Regions from separate parts of the Candidatus Allofournierella excrementavium genome, predicted to be linked through region 1. Evidence: predicted binding sites of a transcription regulator. Region 1 holds the regulator's gene; the other holds the start of a gene.
The links. The regulator Rex, encoded in region 1, represses fermentation and respiration genes when NADH is low (regulators of the CRP and FNR family bind a similar motif). The targets are predictions, from matches to a motif close to ATTGTTAANNNNTTAACAAT.
Positions count from the first base shown of each region.

Region 2: a site for Rex is predicted at 3,736-3,755, ahead of fucO (lactaldehyde reductase). Genes of this name have one in related genera too.

Region 1 covers NZ_DBGFPE010000042.1:16,225-23,040, reverse strand. The annotation lists gene ACMI1Q_RS10050 (V-type ATP synthase subunit B) at 1-784, shown strand, start outside; gene ACMI1Q_RS10045 (V-type ATP synthase subunit D) at 810-1,418, shown strand; gene ACMI1Q_RS10040 (DUF1266 domain-containing protein) at 1,493-2,665, opposite strand; gene ACMI1Q_RS10035 (hypothetical protein) at 2,652-2,837, opposite strand; gene ACMI1Q_RS10030 (hypothetical protein) at 2,845-3,330, opposite strand; gene ACMI1Q_RS10025 (TetR/AcrR family transcriptional regulator) at 3,480-4,106, opposite strand; gene ACMI1Q_RS10020 (thymidine kinase) at 4,242-4,859, opposite strand; gene ACMI1Q_RS10015 (redox-sensing transcriptional repressor Rex) at 4,891-5,541, opposite strand; gene ACMI1Q_RS10010 (ClpP family protease) at 5,802-6,506, shown strand; gene ACMI1Q_RS10005 (GNAT family N-acetyltransferase) at 6,779-6,816, shown strand, end outside.
Region 2 covers NZ_DBGFPE010000048.1:18,416-25,231, reverse strand. The annotation lists gene ACMI1Q_RS11500 (MATE family efflux transporter) at 1-869, opposite strand, end outside; gene ACMI1Q_RS11495 (YitT family protein) at 940-1,806, opposite strand; gene ACMI1Q_RS11490 (hypothetical protein) at 2,055-2,981, opposite strand; gene ACMI1Q_RS11485 (hypothetical protein) at 2,985-3,575, opposite strand; gene fucO (lactaldehyde reductase) at 3,811-4,959, shown strand; gene ACMI1Q_RS11475 (hypothetical protein) at 5,047-5,517, opposite strand; gene ACMI1Q_RS11470 (NAD(P)/FAD-dependent oxidoreductase) at 5,672-6,523, opposite strand; gene ACMI1Q_RS11465 (aldo/keto reductase) at 6,671-6,816, shown strand, end outside.

The DNA of each region.
Region 1 (6,816 bases):
CCTGGCCAACGACCCCATCGTCGAGCGTATCATCACCCCCCGTGCGGCGCTGACCATCGCCGAGTATCTGGCCTTTGACCTGGGCAAGAACATCCTGGTCATCCTCACCGATATGACCAGCTACTGCGAGGCTCTGCGTGAGTTCTCCTCCTCCAAGGGCGAGATCCCCGGCCGTAAGGGCTACCCCGGCTACCTCTACTCCGATCTGGCGTCTCTGTACGAGCGCGCCGGCATCATCGAGGGCCGCAAGGGTTCCGTGACCCAGATCCCCATCCTCACCATGCCCGGCGACGACATCACTCACCCCATCCCCGACCTGACCGGTTACATCACCGAGGGCCAGATCGTGCTGGACCGCGGCATGGACGCCACCGGCGTCTATCCGCCGGTGAGCGTGCTGCCCAGCCTGTCCCGTCTGATGAAGGACGGCATCGGCGCGGGCTATACCCGTGAGGACCACAACCCCCTGGCCAACCAGCTCTTCGCCACCTACGCCCGCGTGCAGGATGCCAAGGCTCTGGCCAGCGTTATCGGCGAGGAAGAGCTGTCCGCCAGCGACAAGCGGGTCATGGAGTTCGGCCGTGCCTTCGAGCAGAAGTTCGTGGGCCAGGGCAACACCAACCGCACCATCGAGGAGACGCTGGACCTGGGCTGGGAGCTGCTGTCCATGCTGCCCCGCGAGGAGCTGGACCGTGTGGACCAGGTCATGCTGGACCACTACTACAAGCCGCAGGTGAACGCCGCCCATCGGGACCTCTCTGCGGTGCTGAAAGGCAGCAAGTGATTTCTAACAGAGAGGAGGCTGCCGTATGGCACAGGTTTTCCCCACAAAATCGAACCTGATGGCGCAAAAGCGCAGCCTTGCGCTCGCCAGCCAGGGCTATGACCTGATGGACCGCAAGCGGAACATCCTCGTGCGGGAAATGATGCAGCTAATCGACCGGGCGGCGGTCATCCAGGACGAGATCGCCACCGCCTACTCCTCGGCCTACAAGGCCCTGCAGCGCGCCAACATCACCCTTGGCGTGGTGGGCGAGTTCGCCAAGACGGTGCCCGTGGAGACCGGCCTCAAGCTGGACTATCGCAGCGTCATGGGCGTGGAGCTGCCCATCGTCAAAATGGAGGAGAGTGCCCCCGGCCTTTATTACGGGCTGGATTCCACCAACAGCCAGTTGGATGATGTGTATCTGAAATTCTGCGAGGTCAAGCGCCTCACCGTGGAGCTGGCCGAGGTGGAGAGCAGTGTCTACCGCCTGGCTGTGGCCATCCAGAAGACCCAGAAGCGGGCTAACGCCCTGAACAACATCATGATCCCCCAGTTTACCGCCACCATCAAGTACATCACCGAGGTGCTGGAGGAAAAGGAACGGGAGGATTTCTCCCGCCTGAAGGTCATCAAAAAGCAGCGGGACGGCTGAGCCGCCGCTGCAAAGCTGTAAAGCAAAGCCCCTTTGCGGAACTTTCGCAAAGGGGCTTTTTGTTTGCTTTTATGTTACAGGGTGAATCCCAGCCTGCGCCGGGCGGGCCAGGCAAAGTCGCGCCACTGGCCGCCGGAACCGTCGGCCTTGCCCACCAGAAGGGTGGTGGCCGCGTCGGCCAGATAGCCCAGGTATCCTGCCGCGGGACTGTTGCAGAGCAGCTTCCACATCAGGCCGCCGAAGAGATAGGACTGGGCGAATTCTCGCCAGTCGCCCAGGTCCTGGGCGGCCCGCTGTGCCAGGTCCCACAGGATGCCCTGGGCCTCTTCCGGGGTGATCCAGCCCAGGTAGCTGCCCCAGCGGGCCAGCATGGCGGCACGGCCCACGTCCCAGCCGGCCATGAAGGCAGGGGAGTACCGTCCCTTGTAGTGTTGGGCAAAGGCCCAGGCGCGGACAACGCCCTCCCGGTCGTCCTCGTCCTCGTCGCCGGTCATCAGCTCCTCCGGCGTTTCCGCCTCACAGTAAAAGCGGTAGCGCTCGGTGTATCCGCCCTGGCTCAGGTAGCGGAGAGTTTCCAAAAGGCCGCCCCGCCCATCGATGCCCCAGGAGCGGCGCACCACCGACAGGACCTGCTGTTCCAGCACGGGGATGTGTTCCTCCACGTCCAGCCCGTCCAGGCTGTGGTCGTTGAGGGTGGACACGATGCCCGAGAGCAGGATGCCGAACCGGCCCCAAAGTGCCGGGTCTCTGCCGTATTCCACGGGAGCGGGCTCGGGCAGAGCCTCCAGCCGCGCCATGGTCTCGTCCAGCAGAGCGTAGAGAGCGTCATCGGTCTCTTCTTCTTCGTCAAGGCCTTCTCCTTCACAGTTGTTGTCCATGGCAAGGGTCTCCAGTGCGGCGGCCAGCACGCCCATGTCCTCGCCGAACAGCTGGTTCATTACGGCTTCGGTGCTGGCAGAAGCGGCTTCGGCCACCCGCTGCTCCATCATCTGTTGCAGCTGTTCCTCATTCGCCGCCATCTGTGCCATCGTCTGGCCGTCGAACACCTGCCCGAGGATCTCCACCTGCCGCCGGGCGTTCGCGGCCATCTGTTCTGCCTCCCGGGCGGCGGCTTCCTCCGGCGGGGCGGCCGGTTCAGGGGAAGAAGAGCTGGCCAGAGCATCGGCTTTTTCCTCCGTTTCGTGCAGACTTGCCAGAGCCTGCGCCTGCGCGGCCTTCGCGCGGTTCATGATTTCATTGATGTCCATCGTCATCCTCCTTTTCGCCGGGCAGCGTGTGCCAGACCGGCGGCTGCCCGCGGCGGAACAGCAGGCGCTTTGCCCGCTCCAGCAGTGAATCCACAAAATGGAACCACAGCTGCCCGAAAATTGCCAGCACCGTGAGCAGGACAAACATCCAGAAAAGCTCGTCCCAGGGCATCACAGCCTCACTTCTTCGCAAAGCGGTTCATAAAGAACTCGGTGAAGGCGGCCAGTTCCTCGTCCTGGGACACATAGACGTACAGGCTCTCGTCCTCCAGCCAGTCGTAGGCGTTGATGGCGATGTAGCCCCGCTTGTCCGGGTAAATGACAAAAGCGTCGGTGGGATATTTGTTCCGATAGGCCTTCAAAATGTCGGCGCGGCGGTAGAAAGTGGGGTCGCCGCAGCCGGAAAGGTCAGGCACGGTGGGCACCACCACGATGGTTTCCTGTGCCTCGTTCCAGCCAACGATGAGATTGCCGATCTTGGTCTTGCTGCCGTGGACAAAGCCGTAGTTGAAGCGGCTCACATCCTCGGTGTAGCCGAAAATGAGCCGGTATTCACTGCCGCCCTCCACCACATGGTCAAACAGCGCCCGCATCTTTTTGGCGTTGGCGGCGCTCTTTTCCATGTCGATCTCCGGGCCCTTGAACAGCTTGCTGAAAATTCCCATTTCAAAATCCTCCTGAGTGTTTATTATCTCTCCGCCGCAAGACGGAGAAAATTCTGTATAAAGATAAAATCTTGAATTTGTCTTTATTGCGAGCTGAAGAATGGCCCGTTTGAAAAACACCGCCAAAAGGGGCCAAACGGGCCGCAAAGTTATTGGTTTTGGGCGTCCTGGGCGCGCAGGGAAGCCAGCCAGTCCACGATCGAGTTTATCTGCACATCGATGGTGGCCTCCGCCGCCTCGGGGACAAGCAGGGGAAGGCTGCCGGGGATGGCCCGCTGGATGACCATCACCGCAAGACAGAGATTGGTGAACAGGCTGATGCGCTCGGGAGTGGGGCGCACACCGAAAATTTCCATCAGCTGTCCGAACAGCCGCTGCTGTTTTTCCCGGAAAGACTGATAGCTCTCGGGAGACAGGCGGTGGAAAATCTTCTGCTGCTCTTCCACCGTGAGCACCGCGATGCCGTTGCGCTCACCGTAGCAGCAGATGCGAAGAAATCTGGTGACGGCCTGCCGCCAGTCCAGCTTGGGGTCGGCCAGCAGCTGCCGGGCATACGCCACCACCCTGGGCTGCTGGAGATAGAGCATCTCCACCACCAGGTCCTCCTTGGTGGGGAAGAAGGTGTAGAAAAAGGAACGGGAGATGCCCACCTTCTGATAGATCTGCTCCACCGTGGTGTGCTGGATGCCCTGCTTTGTCATCAGTTCCAGGCCCACGGCCACAAGATCCCTGCGGATCTGTTCCCGCTGCGCCTCGGAATAGGCCACCTTCGGCATGCCGGCACCTCCCTTATGATAAAAACACAAATTGCGGATTTGTTTTTATTGTAGCATGAGGACGGAAAAAACACAAGAAAAACCAGCCGGGAACTTCGGTTCCCGGCTGGTGTCTGCAACAAAACTGGAGGCAGGTCAAACGCGGACTTTGGGATGCCGCTGATAGAACTTTTCCCGCTCGGCAAAATAGCATTGCGCGCAAAGGCTCTGGTATTCCACGTTGTTCTCCTGGTCGATGGCCACCTGGTCGCCCTCGAACACGAATTCGCCGTTCACCTTGCGCCCGTTGCAGGTGGCTTTGCGCCCGCAGGTGCAGATGGTCTTCATCTCCTCAATGGCGTGGGCCAGTTCCAGAAGGCGGGTGGAGCCGGGGAACCCCTGCATGGAGAAGTCGGTGCGCAGACCGTAGGCGATGACGGGGATGTTCAGCTTCACGGTCACCATGAACAGCTGTTCCGCCTGCTGGGGGGTGAAAAACTGGCTCTCGTCGGTGAGCACGCAGGCCAGGGGCTTGTCGCCGCGGGCCGCCTCCTGTTTTACCAGCTCGAACACGTCCATGTCGGGGGTGACGGCCTTGTCCACCGGGCGGCTCACGCCCAGGCGGCTGAGCAGGCATTCTCCGCCCTTTGTGTCGATGCTGGGCTTGAGGATGAACACCCGCATGCCCCGCTCTTCGTAGTTGAATGCCACCTGCATCAGAGCGGTGCTTTTGCCGCTGTTCATCGCGCCGTAGCGGTAATAAAGTTTAGCCATAAACGAGGGACGCTCACTTTCGTTGTGGTGTTTATTTGTTGCGCAGCCGGTACCCCAGGCTCATCAGGCTGTCGCCCAGGTGGGCGTTCTCCACAGTGACGTTGGGGTAGGCGACGGAGAGGTCATAGTGGCTGAAATTCCAGAAGCCCTTGATGCCCAGCTCTACCAGCTGGCCGGAAACTTCCTTCGCGCTCTCCCGGGGCAGGCACAGCACCGCAACGGTGGGGTGGTTGGCCTTGCAGAACTCGTCCAGTTCGTCGATGTGATGAATGGGCACACCGTCCAAATCGTGCCCCACCAGTTCCTGACGGATGTCGAACACCGCCAGCAGGTTGTAGCCGTTGGTGTCGGTGGTCAGAAAGCGGGACACGGCGGTGCCCAGGCGGCCGGCGCCCAGCAGGATGGTGGGCAGCTTTTCGCCGTGGCCGAACAGAAGATGGCCGATCTCTTTTTCCAGCACTTCCACATTGTAGCCGATGCCCTGCTGCCCGAAGCCGCCGAAGCAGTTGAAGTCCTGCCGGACCTGGCTGGCGGTGGTGCCCATCATGCGGGCCAGTTCGCTGGAAGAAATTGTCGCCACGCCGGATTTGTGCAGCTGCGCGATGTAGCGGTAGTACTTCGGCAGCCGTTTGATGACCGGCAGTGATACCTTGCCCTGAGAGTTGTTCATTCGTTTCACCATCTTTTATCAGATTCTTCAAGCGTGGCTTGCAAAAGGCAAAGCAGCAGCAGGCCGCTTTTTATTCCCCGGCCCGGCTGTGCTGCGGACCACAGACCGGGGCAAAGCGCCGAAAACAGACGCCCTTTTTATATAGTATAATCTTTGAAGCGGCTTTGTCAAACAGAATACAAAGTTTTTGAACACACTGCGTCTTTTTGTATAACTGAGGCCCGAAGGGGGGAACACTGTCAGGGAAGACCGAAAAGGAGGCGCACAAAGCCATGGAACCGAACGAGAACAAGCAGCCGCCCACCGATGCGCAGGTGGAGCAGGAAAAACTGGAACAGGAATATATGATGGACACCGGCTCGGTGATCCGCACCAAGGGCCGCCACGCCATCCACTGCCTGACGGTGGTGGGGCTGATCGAGGGCCACGTCAGCGCGGACCAGAGCCAGAAGGTGACCAAATACGAGCACGTGATCCCCCAGCTGGTGGCCATCGAGGAGGACCCGGACATCGAGGCGCTGCTGGTCATCCTGAATACGGTGGGCGGCGACGTGGAGGCGGGCCTGGCCCTCTCAGAACTCATCAGCGGGGTCAGCAAGCCCAGCGCCACGCTGGTGCTGGGCGGCGGCCACTCCATCGGCATCCCGCTGGCGGTCAGCGGTCGGCGCAGTTTCATCGTGCCCACCGCCACCATGACCATCCACCCGGTGCGCCATTCCGGGCTGGTGCTGGGCGTGCCCCAGACCATGCGCTATTTCGAGCAGATGCAGGAGCGCATCGCCGGTTTTGTGGAGAGCCACTCGAAGATCAGCAAGGAACGCTTTGTGGAACTGATGATGCACACCGGCGAGCTGGTGATGGATGTGGGCACGGTGCTCACCGGCCAGCAGGCGGTGCACGAGGGCCTGATCGACCAGCTGGGCAGTTTGAACGACGCGCTGGATTACCTGTATGGCGAGATCGAACGCCGGGGCTGAAGGCCCCGGCGCTTTCCATTGTTGACATTTTTGAGGACGGGGTTTATGATGAAATAAATCCAGATAGAAAGCGGGGTGCTCAACTATGAAAAACAGCGGAACGAATGCACGAGCTGAATATCTTTTGAGGGCCCCGGTCGCATTGTGAGTGCTTCATAGGCTTTGCCGCGGCTTGTTTGCCGCGGCTTTTTTTATGCGGTCTGCTGCCCTTCACAAGATGTTCGCGCAAAATCAGTTTGCAGATGAACCAGGAATGATTTGTGGAGGTATTTATGACCCATCTTGAAAAAATCACCGAAGAAAATTTTGT
Region 2 (6,816 bases), on a different contig from region 1:
GGCATGGTGACCACCAGCATGAAGCTCTGGGCGATGGTGGCCGCCGCCACCAGCAGGTCGCCCTGGCCCGCGCCGCCGTATTTCTGCAACAGGGAGTTGAGGGCAATGATCATCACGTTGTCGAAGGCGATGATGATGAAGGGGGTGAAGCCGGTGGCCATCACCCGGCCCATGATGCGGGCGCTGTAGCCCCCGAAGGTGATGCGGATGGGGGGCTGGCGCCCGAACAGGAACACCAGCACAAAGATGCAGCTGGCCAGCTGGCTGAGCACGGTGGCCACCGCCGCGCCGGCCACACCCATGTCCAGCACGAAGATGAACACCGGGTCCAGCACGATGTTCAGCACCGCGCCCAGCATCACCGAGAGCATGCCCTTTTTGGCAAAGCCCTGGCAGATGATGAACTGGTTCATGCCGGTGGAGAGCAGGGCGAACACGGTGCCCGTCAGATACACCGAATAGTAGGTCTCGGCATAGGGCAGGCTGGCCTCGCTGGCGCCGAAGAGCATCAGCACCGGCCGCCGGGTGGCGTAGGCCAGGGCCATCAGGGCCGCCGCCAGCCCCACCAGCAGCACAAAGCAGTTGGCAAGGATGCGCTTTGCGCCCTCGTTGTCGCCCGCGCCCATGCGGATGCTCACCAGGGGCGAGCCGCCCACGCCCACCAGAAAGGCCACCGAGCCGATCATGGTCACGATGGGGCCGCACACGCCCGCGCCCGCCAGGGCCAGATTGCCCACCTCGGGGATGTTGCCGATGTACATGCGGTCCACAACGCTGTATAAAACGCTGACGAACTGCGCCAGCATGCTGGGGATGGCGATGCGCAGCACCAGCCGGCGGATGGGGTCGCGCCCCAGGTCATTCTCCATTCTCACACAAAACACCGCCTCACAGGCGCAAAGAGCGCCGGACGCATTCCTTCGCCCGGCGCGGCGCCGCTTATTTGTAGATCTTTTGAAGGGTGAAGCCCCGGCCGTGCACCTCGTTCACCGAGCTGATGACGATGAAGGCCTGGGGGTCCGTTTCCAGCACCAGATGGTTCAGCTTTGCCAGCTCCCGGTTGGTCACCACCGTCAGCAGCATGTCCCGCTCGGTCTGGGTGTAGCCGGTCTGGGCGTGCAGCACCGTGCAGCCCCGGTCCAGCACCCGCAGGATGATGCGGCGGATCTCGTCGTTCTTTTCGCTGAGGATCTTCACCTGGATCTTGGCGTGGCCCATCACCGACACCTTTTCCAGAATGACGGTGTAGAGCAGCACCAGCAGGATGCCGTAGAGGATCTGCTCCTTGTCGGCAAAGACCATCTGGCCGATGAGGATGAGGAAATCCAGCAGGTACATCACCGCGCCCACCGGCAGGCCGAAGTACTTGTTCAGCACGATGGGCGGGATGTCCATGCCGCCGCTGGAGGCCCCCGCGCCGATCACCAGCCCGATGGCCACGCCGATGAGCACGCCGGCGAAGATGGTGCCCAGCATGGGGTCACGGGTGAAGCCGTCGATGCCCGGGATGCGGGCGAACAGGTCCAGGAACAGCGGGTAGCAGAAGGTGGACAGCGCCGTGTTGAAGGCGAACCACCGGCCCATGGCCACCGCGCCCACCACGAACATGATGATGTTGGACACCAGCACGAACCCGGCCACCGGCACGTCCAGCCAGTAGCGGGTGGCCAGCGCCAGACCCGTTGTGCCGCCGGTGATGAGCCCGCAGGGCAGCACGAACATGTCCACCGCCAGGGCGTACAGCGCGTTGCCCAGCAGCACCAGCAGAATGTTTTTTCCCCGTGCGGGCAGAATGAAGCCTTTCACGGGCGAACCCTCCCCTCGATGCACTGCACGACAGTGCCATGATAAAGCGAAAGGCGGCAGGCCAAAGGCCTGCCGCCGAATCTATGCACATCACACCGGGCGCAGTCCATCTGACCCACCTCCTTTTATATTACACACAAGTATTGCACAGCCCGGTGGCGTTTGCAAGCCCCGGCAAAAAAAGTTCGGCGTTTTGCCCCGAAAGATGCGGGGCAAAACGCCGGTCTTTGTCAAAACGCGCAGGGCCTTCAGCGCAGCATGGCGCTCTGGTTCACCACGTAGGTGCTGTACAAAAACAGCACGTCCTGGTCGGTGAACTCCACATACTGGGGCACAAGGCCGCTGACCATGTAGCGGATGTCCACCAGGGTCACCTTGCGGTACTGGCCCAGCAGCAGCGGAACAAGGCTGCTGGCATAGGAATCCCGGAACACCACCAGCTCCTTGTCGGTGGCCGCCAGGGGGCTCTCGACGGTGATGAGGGGGCTGGCCCCGCTCAAAAACACGTCGTAGGGCACGTCGGTGTCAAGGCGTTCGAGGTCGTAGACAGCGGTGGAATCGGGGTACTGGTAGTTGTCGCACACGGCGGCCACGGTGGCGTCGCTGACCAGATAGGTCAGTTCTTCCGGCTTGTCCGCGCCGTACTTGCCGTAGGCGCCGATGAAGCCTTCCACCGTCACCGGGTCAAAGCCGTCCATGTCCACCGAAAAGCCCATGGCCGCGCCCAGCGCGTCCACCACGCCGCCCAGCCGCTCCTGCCGCCAGTGGCTGTCGGTGAAATAGTAGTCCTCCAGGGTCAGCGCCCCGGTCAGGTCGATCTTTTCGATGCCGCTGCCCATCAGCTGGCTGTCCACCGTGGAGAACAGAGCCTGATAGTCGGTGGCGGGCCTCACCTCGTCGGTCAGGTAATAGCCCTTGTCCGGCACGATGGCGTAAAAGGCGCGGTTCTCCTCGGTGAGCAGGTCCGCCTTCAGCTTTTCCAGCTTTTCGCCAAAGCGCACCGCACTGTCCACGTCGGGCCCGTCCAGCGCCTCCACCCAGTGGCCGTGGGCGGTGTACATGCCGTTCTCGTCCGGGCGCATGCCGCGGTCGAACAGGCCCATTGCCACCGCAATGACAACAGCGGCAGCCGCGAAGCAGAGCCCCGCGGCTGCGAATGCGAGTTTGCGTTTCACGGCTTACTCAGCCACGGCGGCGGTGAAGCCGCTGTGCAGCTGCTCAGCCAGGTCGGCGCTGGTCATGATGAGGATGACGGTGTCGCCGGAGAAGTCCACGATCTTGCTCTCGGCTTCCACGCAGATCCACTTGCGGGGGTCGGCATTGGCCTCGATGTTGGCGGCCAGCTGCTCGGCCTCCTCGGCGCTGTTCGCCTTCACCAGGCAGACGGAGAAGGGCACGGAAGTCATGGCGGCCTCGGCGGCGATGCCGTCGGCATAGCGGTCACGGGTCACGCCCAGGTTGTACTCGGAGTTCTCCTCGGTGAGCGGGGTGTACTTGGCGCCGCCGTTCAGGTCGGCGGGCATCAGCATGGGGATCTGCTCCGCGTCGCCCGCGGCCAGCACCTGGTCCATCAGGGCCTCCAGGCTGCCGGGCTCGGCTTCGCTGGCAGGCTCGGAAGCGGGCTCGGAAGCAGGCTCAGAGGCGGGCTCGGAAGCCGGCGCGCTGCTGCTGGGCGCGGAGGAAGGCGCGGAAGAAGAGGGGGCGGAAGAGCAGCCGGCAAAGGCGGCAACAGCCATGATGAGGGCGAGGGTCAAAGCGAGTTTTTTCATGTGTGTGACTCCTTAATTTTAAAGAAATGTGCGGCCGGTTTTGGGGTTAGTGTTCCCCGCCGGCACAGAGTAAACACCTGAGGTGAGGAAAATATTGCAAAGCGACTAAAATTTTTTTGCGTTTTTCATGCGAAACGCTCCCTTGCCCTGCGGGGAATAGATTGTTATACTTGTAACAGACGGAGAAACTCCGCCAAGCAAACGTTTTGTTTGACCTGAAAAGGAGAGGATACCAATGGCTAACCGCATCGTTCTGAACACCATTTCCTATCATGGCAAGGGCGCCATCGAGAACATCGTTCCCGAGCTGACCGCCCGCGGCTACAAAAAGGCTTTTGTCTGCTCTGACCCCGACCTTTTGAAGTTCGGCGTGACCAAGAAGGTCACCGACCTGCTGGAGGCGGCGGGCTTTGCCTATGAAGTTTACAGCGACATCAAGCCCAACCCCACCATCGAGAACGTGCAGCACGGCGTGGAGGCCTTCAAGACCAGCGGTGCGGACTGCATCGTGACCATTGGCGGCGGCTCCTCCATGGACACCGCCAAGGCCATCGGCATCATCGCCAACAACCCCGAGTTTGCCGACGTGCGCAGCCTGGAGGGCGTTGCCCCCACCAAGAAGCACGCGGTGTTCACCATCGCCGTGCCCACCACCGCCGGCACCGCCGCCGAGGTGACCATCAACTACGTCATCACCGACGTGGAGAAGAAGCGCAAGTTCGTCTGCGTGGACACCAACGACATCCCCGAGGTTGCCGTGGTGGACCCGGACATGATGTCCACCATGCCCAAGGGCCTCACCGCCGCCACCGGCATGGACGCGCTGACCCACGCCATCGAGGGCTACATCACCAAGGCCGCCTGGGAGATGACCGACATGTTCCATCTCAAGGCCATCGAGCTCATCGCGAAACACCTGCGGGGCGCCGTCGCCGGCGAGCCGGAAGGCCGTGAGGGCATGGCGCTGGCCCAGTACATCGCCGGCCAGGGCTTCTCCAACGTGGGTCTCGGCATCGTGCACTCCATGGCCCACAGCCTGGGCGCTGTCTACGACACCCCCCACGGCGTGGCCAACGCCATCCTGCTGCCCACCGTGATGGAGTACAACGCTCCCGCCACCGGCGAGAAGTACCGCGACATCGCCAAGGCCATGGGCGTGGAAGGCGTGGACGCCATGACCCTGGACGAGGCCCGCAAGGCCGCCTGCGCCGCCGTGAAGCAGCTGAGCCAGGACGTGGGCATCCCCGCCGACCTGAAGGCCATCGTGAAGGAGGAGGACGTGCAGTTCCTCTCCGAGAGCGCCTATGCCGACGCCTGCCGTCCCGGCAACCCCCGCGACACCAGCGTGGAGGAGATCGCCGCGCTCTACCGCAGCCTGATGTAAGGCGTTCAGAACCAATCAAAAGAAAGAGGAGCCGCCCCGCGGGGCGGCCCCTCTTTTTGTGTGCGTCGATGCTGGCTTGGCGAAAGGTCACATCCCGCCGCAGTAAAAACGGGTCACGGCATAACTGCCGTCCAGCGGCCCGGCCGAGAGCTGGCCTGTGTATTCCTCCGGCTCGCCGTCCACGGTCAGGCTGACGGTGAAATCAAAGTTGTCGTCGCCTGTGCCTTCCAGCCGGACTTCTGCCACCTCCACCTGCCTGCCCGCGTAAAACTCGTCGTACCGCATCAGGGTGCGGTTGGCGACGAGCACGTCCAGTGCTTCGGGGCTGACACAGGGGGCAAGCCCTTCATAATAGTCCGTCACGGCGGCCTCGTCTATGACGGAAGCCTGGGAGAAGGCATCGTAGCGGCCGTCGGCGTTGGCGGTGAAGAATTCCGTCAGAAATGCCTCGCCGGCCTCCTCCGGTGTCTGGAAGGCCGCTTCCTTGGCGGAACAGGCGCACAGGGCCAGAGCCAGCGCCAGGAATGCCAGAAAAAGTTTCGGGATGCGGACGTTCATGAGCGGGGCCTCCTTTTCCTTTTTTAAAGGGGTGTTCCTTGATTTGAATATAGCATGGAACGGCCAAAGAGTAAATACAAAATGGGGCCAAGACGCGGCCTTGCTCAAAAGAAAAAAGGGGCCGCCCGCGGGGCTGCCCCTTTTTTGCGTGAGTTCACAGCTTGTCCAGATATTCCGCGGCGGAAAGCCCCGCGATGAGGCCCTCGCCCACCGCCTTCGCCACCTGCAGCGGCGCGCCGGCGATGTCCCCGGCGGCAAAGGCGCCCTCGATGTTGGTGGCCATGTGCCGGTCCACCTTCACAAAGCCGTCCTCGATGGCAAGGCCGGGCAGCAGGGTGTCCGGCGCGATGGCGCTGCGCAGGATGAACAGCCCCTGGATGGGCAGCTCCTGGCCCGCCACCCGCATCCACTCCACCGTCTGGCCGCCGCCCACCGCCTGCACCGCGCCGGGCAGATGCTCGATGGCATCGCTGAGCTCCGCCGGGCGCTTGGGGGAGACGAACCGCACCTTGCAGCCGATGGAGGCCAAGAAGTTCGCCTCGCCTGCCGCCTCGGGGGAAAGGCCCCACACCGCCACCTCCCGGCCGCGGTAGAGCATACCGTCACAGGTGGCGCAGTAGGACACGCCCCGGCCCAGAAACTCGCTCTCGCCCTCGATGGGTTTGGCCTTGGCCACGCCGCCGGCCAGAATGACCGTGCGGGCCTCCAGGATGTTGCCGTCGAAGTTCAGCATGAAGCGGTCGCCCAGGGGCAGCACGTTGGTCACCCGACCCGCCTTCGGGACGATGCCCAGCGATCTGGCATGGTCGGCAAAGGCCGCCAGCATCTCGCTGCCGGAGAGCCCCGGCAGACCCAGGTAGTTGTCCACCCGCTCGGCTTTGGCCAGAAGGCCCGCCCCCGCGCCCAGCACCCGGACGCTCTTGCCCCGCTGGTGCAGGTTGATGGCCGCCGAAAGCCCGGCGGGCCCGCCGCCCACCACCGCGCAGTCCAACATGGCTTCACTCATAAAAACGCGCCTCCTTGCCCGTTGTTCGTCGTATTCAGTATAGGGCAGCGAGGCCCTGTTTACCGTAATTTTATCACAAAGGGCCCCGCGTTGCCAACCGGCGCGCAGGCAGGTATAATAAAGAAAAGACCAGAGGAGGGATGCCCTGTGTTCGGACCTGCGGATAAAAAACTGGGCTTTGGCTTCATGCGCCTGCCCATGAAAGGGGAGGAGGTGGACATCGAGACCACCTGCCGCATGGTGGACGAATTTTTGGCGGCGGGCTTTTGCTACTTCGACACCGCCCACGGCTA